Regions from separate parts of the Geobacillus sp. LYN3 genome, predicted to be linked through region 1. Evidence: riboswitches for the same ligand, from Rfam matches in the RefSeq annotation. Region 1 holds a riboswitch; the other holds the start of a gene.
What was found. A riboswitch is a leader RNA that binds a small molecule or an ion and turns the genes downstream of it on or off. The one in region 1 is predicted to bind S-adenosylmethionine.

Region 1 (2,203 bases):
TCAGCGCAAAAGGGACGAAAAACATTCAATTTGTCGGCAAAATTGATTTAGCTTACAACTACATCGGGTTTAAACTTGGCCACTGGGATGCGAAAAAACAAGAAAATGTCATGGATAATCCAAAATTCCAAAACAAAAAGCTTCGCCAAGCGATGGCATACGCGATTAATAACAAGGAAGTGGCTGACAGACTTTATCACGGGTTGCGCTTCCCAGCGACAACATTAATTCCGCCATCCTTCCCAGGATACCATGATAAAAACGCCAAAGGATATACGTATGATCCAGAAAAGGCGAAAAAATTGCTGGATGAAGCAGGATATAAAGATGTCGATGGCGACGGCTTCCGTGAAGATCCAAACGGCAAGAAGTTTACGATTAACTTCCTGTCAATGAGCGGCGGGGATATTGCCGAACCGCTGGCGAAATTTTACATGCAATGCTGGAAAGATGTCGGCTTGAATGTGCAGCTAGTCGATGGACGTTTGGCAGAGTTCAATTCGTTCTATGACATGGTACAGAATGATGACCCGAAAGTCGATGTGTTCGCCGCGGCGTGGTACACTGGAACCAATGTGGACCCGTATGGATTATATGGACGCGATGTGATGTTTAACTATTCTCGATGGGTGAACGAGAAAAATGATGAATTGTTAGAAAAAGGACATTCCGAGCAAGCATTCGATAAAGAATACCGCAAGAAAATTTACAACGAATGGCAAGCGCTGATGAATGAAGAAGTACCTGTCATCCCGACTCTGTACCGCTCGATTATTTATGCGGTAAACAATCGTGTGAAAAACTTTACCGTCGACCCTAGCTCAAAATTAACATGGAAAGATGTTGGTGTCACTTCCGAAAAACCAGAAGTAGCGCAATAATAAAAAGAGGGGAGAGCGCCTTTGCTCTCCCTTCCTCGTTTGTGAAAATCAAAAAATGATTGTCATCACAATGGCACCATGATAAGATAAAAACAAACTGCATACAGTCTTATCAAGAGTGGACGAGAGATCGGGCTCTATGACTCCACAGCAACCTGCGTATTACGCAAGGTGCTCCAACCCGCAAAGCGTCTTTCGCTTTGGATGATAAGAACGGTTACCCCCTTTCGCATCATTCATGGCGAAAGGGGTTTTTATGTATGTGCAAAGAAGGTGGTGGGAATGTCGATTGCGCGAAAATGATTTGATTCGCAGCTATATGGCGGCGCACTTAACGGTAGCATCGTTTGCTTCCCATGTCGCCCGTTGTGTCCAAAAACAGCTTTTGCAATTTGACCGACAGGCAGCGATTCATTTTGATAGCAGCCAAAATGTTTTCCATCTATACGGATATACGCAAGGGAAGATGTTTTCGCTTCTTCTGACATTTGCGGAAGTGGAAGAATGGAAAGCTGCTGGCCCTTATGCGCTTGACCGCTGCATTTTCTGTGAATTAGAGGAAAAAGGAATTTCGATCGTACATATGACTCCATATTTGCGGTCGGTATTTTCACAATCTTGAAAATAATGAAAAAAGGGGAGAAACATAATGGCAGTAAAAAAATTTGAACACGTCGGCATTCAAGTAAAAGACATCGAAACATCGAAAAAGTTTTATCAAGAGGTAGTCGGATTGGAACTACTTAGCGAGATGACGCATACGAACGGTACAATGAAATTGGCGTTTTTAGGATTGGATGGCTCAGTCATTGTCGAATTGATCGAAGGGTATAATCCGAATTTGCCGACGGAAGGAAAAGTGCATCACGTCGCCTTTACCGTTGAAGGAATTGAACAAGAAAAAGAACGGATTCAATCGCTCGGCGTTCCGCTTGTATGGGAAGAGATTACGACGCTGCCAAACGGGGCGAAATATTTATTCTTCCTTGGACCGGATGGTGAATGGATCGAATTTTATGAACCGGCTAAGTAAAACGAAACCGCTCTGTTTTAGTTTCGAACAGAGCGGTTTTTCCATGGCGTTTCGGTGATATATGGGAATTTTCGAAACACCCATTTCAACACGTTCGGCACGACGATAATGACAAGAAGAAGACGTACAAATTGCAAGGAGCTGACAATCGCTGGATCTCCTCCGACCGTTTGCGCCGTTAATACCATTTCCACAAGTCCTCCTGGCGCAAGACTCAACAGCGCGGTCGACAGCGGAAGATCGGTTAATTCCGCAAATACGTAGCCGAATCCGAACGATAGAGCAATTA
Region 2 (2,203 bases), 1.6 Mb from region 1:
TAAATGGGATGGAACGAAAAATGTTAACGATAGCGGCGATGATCATATTCGCCAGGCGGTTTTCCCATAAGTTGCCCTTTGACGTTAAAAATAAAAGCAGTCCAAGAATCGTTCCTAATATAAATGTTGCAACGACAGAAATTCCTGTCATATAAAGCGTTTCAACGGTCGCTGCCCAAATCATATCCCACTCTACATTTGGTAAGAGGTTAGCGAGCATCCGTAATCACCTCCACCGCCACTTGCTGCTTTCGAATATAATCGATCGCGCGGGCAACTTCCTCTTTCTCTCCATCCATATGAACAAACAGCACACCGTAAGCGCCTTGATGAGTTTGCGAAATTTTTCCTTGAAGAATATTCGCATCAACTTGAAATTGGCGAACAACGTTAGCAATCAGCGGCTGTTCCGTAACCTCTCCAACAAACGTCAATTGAAAAACCGTTCCTTTTGGATATTTATCGAGTAAATGCGCAATCGTTTCTTTCGTTTCCTCCGGTTCGATGACCTGCTGTACAAATCGTTTCGTAATCTCCTGCTTTGGCTGCCGGAACACTTGCAGCACTTCTCCTTGTTCGACAATTTTTCCGTTTTCCATCACTGCAACGCGGTTGCAAATTTTACGAATCACGTGCATTTCATGGGTAATTAATACAATTGTCAATCCTAAACGCTTATTAATATCCACCAAAAGTTCCAAAATGGAATCGGTTGTCTGCGGGTCTAGCGCGGATGTCGCCTCATCGCACAATAGCACTTTTGGATTGTTCGCCAAAGCGCGCGCGATGCCGACGCGCTGCTTTTGCCCGCCGCTAAGCTGTGACGGATAGGCGTTTTCTCTTCCTTGCAAACCTACAAGCTGAATCAACTCGTCTACTCGTTTTTTCCGCTGTTCTTTCGGTACACCGGCAATTTCTAATGGAAACGCAATGTTTTCGCGAACCGTTCTTGACCATAATAAATTAAAATGCTGAAAAATCATTCCGATTTCCTGACGGGCCTTTCGCAATTCCTTTCCTTTAATATTAGCAATATCCCGTCCAGCGACAATGACTTTCCCTTTGGTCGGTTTTTCCAATCCGTTAAGGAGACGGATTAACGAACTTTTTCCCGCCCCGCTATATCCGATGATTCCGAAAATTTCGCCTTCTTTAATTTGCAAAGAGACATTATCCACTGCTGTTACAGATCCATTGGCCGCTTCATATATTTTTGTCACGTTTTCTAATGTAATCATGCACATTTCCACCTTCCCTCATGTAAAAGACAACTCGCCGCAAAAAGAAAGCCTTTCTGCTCAAGAGAACAGAAAGGCAATGATTACCGTTCTGTCTCTTATCTCTCAAAGCAGACGCTTTGTGTGAATTGGCACCATTTCAGCGAGTACGCTGACGGTTGCCGGGCTTCATTGGGCACATCCCTCCACCTCTCTTGATAAGAGCACAAAAAACACTTTATTCAATTAAAATCTCTCAATAATTACGAATGTGATTTTATCACTATATGTCGAATAGTGTCAATGGAAATGTTATGGTCATTATGGAAAATGGCATGATTATCATTTTTTGTGATTATGAGACGGAAACATCAGATGTAATTCCGGTAGCAGCCGCAATGGCCTGTTCTAAATCTTCGATTAAGTCATCGATATTTTCGATGCCGACAGATAGACGAACTAAATCTTCTGTCACTCCAGATGATTTTAGTTCTTCTTCGTTTAGCTGTTGATGTGTGGTGCTTGCAGGATGGATAATTAAACTTTTCGCATCGCCAACGTTGGCAACATGCGACCATAATTTTACACTGTTGATCAATTTCGCTCCTGCCTCTCTGCCGCCTTTTACGCCAAATACAACGATGGAACCCGCTCCTTTTGGCAAATATTTTTTCGCTAGTTCTTTTGCTGGATGACTGTCATGTTCTGGATAAAGCACCCACTCTATTGCTGGATGACGATCTAAATACTCGACGATTTTTCTTGTATTCGCAATATGTTCTTTCATACGTACATGCAATGTTTCAAGACCAAGCTGAATTTGAAAGGCATTAAATGGGCTAATCGCTGGACCTAAATCGCGAAGCAGCTGCACGCGAGCTTTGACAATGTATGCAGCAGGTCCAAACGCCTCAGCATACACAAGGTTGTGATAGCTTGGATCAGGAGTAGTGAACTACCCCCACTTAATTTTCTAGCGAAAATTT

Region 2: it holds a riboswitch for S-adenosylmethionine, as region 1 does, so the genes downstream of both, DCC82_RS00270 (methionine ABC transporter ATP-binding protein) here and DCC82_RS08685 (hypothetical protein) in region 1, are expected to answer to the same signal.

The regions. Positions count from the first base shown of each region.
Region 1 covers NZ_QCWL01000001.1:1,658,591-1,660,793, forward strand. The annotation lists gene opp4A (oligopeptide ABC transporter substrate-binding protein) at 1-881, shown strand, start outside; SAM riboswitch class I at 988-1,095, shown strand; gene DCC82_RS08685 (hypothetical protein) at 1,171-1,503, shown strand; gene DCC82_RS08690 (VOC family protein) at 1,531-1,914, shown strand; gene DCC82_RS08695 (AbrB family transcriptional regulator) at 1,932-2,203, opposite strand, start outside.
Region 2 covers NZ_QCWL01000001.1:46,186-48,388, forward strand. The annotation lists gene DCC82_RS00265 (methionine ABC transporter permease) at 1-220, opposite strand, end outside; gene DCC82_RS00270 (methionine ABC transporter ATP-binding protein) at 210-1,238, opposite strand; SAM riboswitch class I at 1,334-1,442, opposite strand; partial or broken gene DCC82_RS00275 (PLP-dependent transferase) at 1,573-2,172, opposite strand.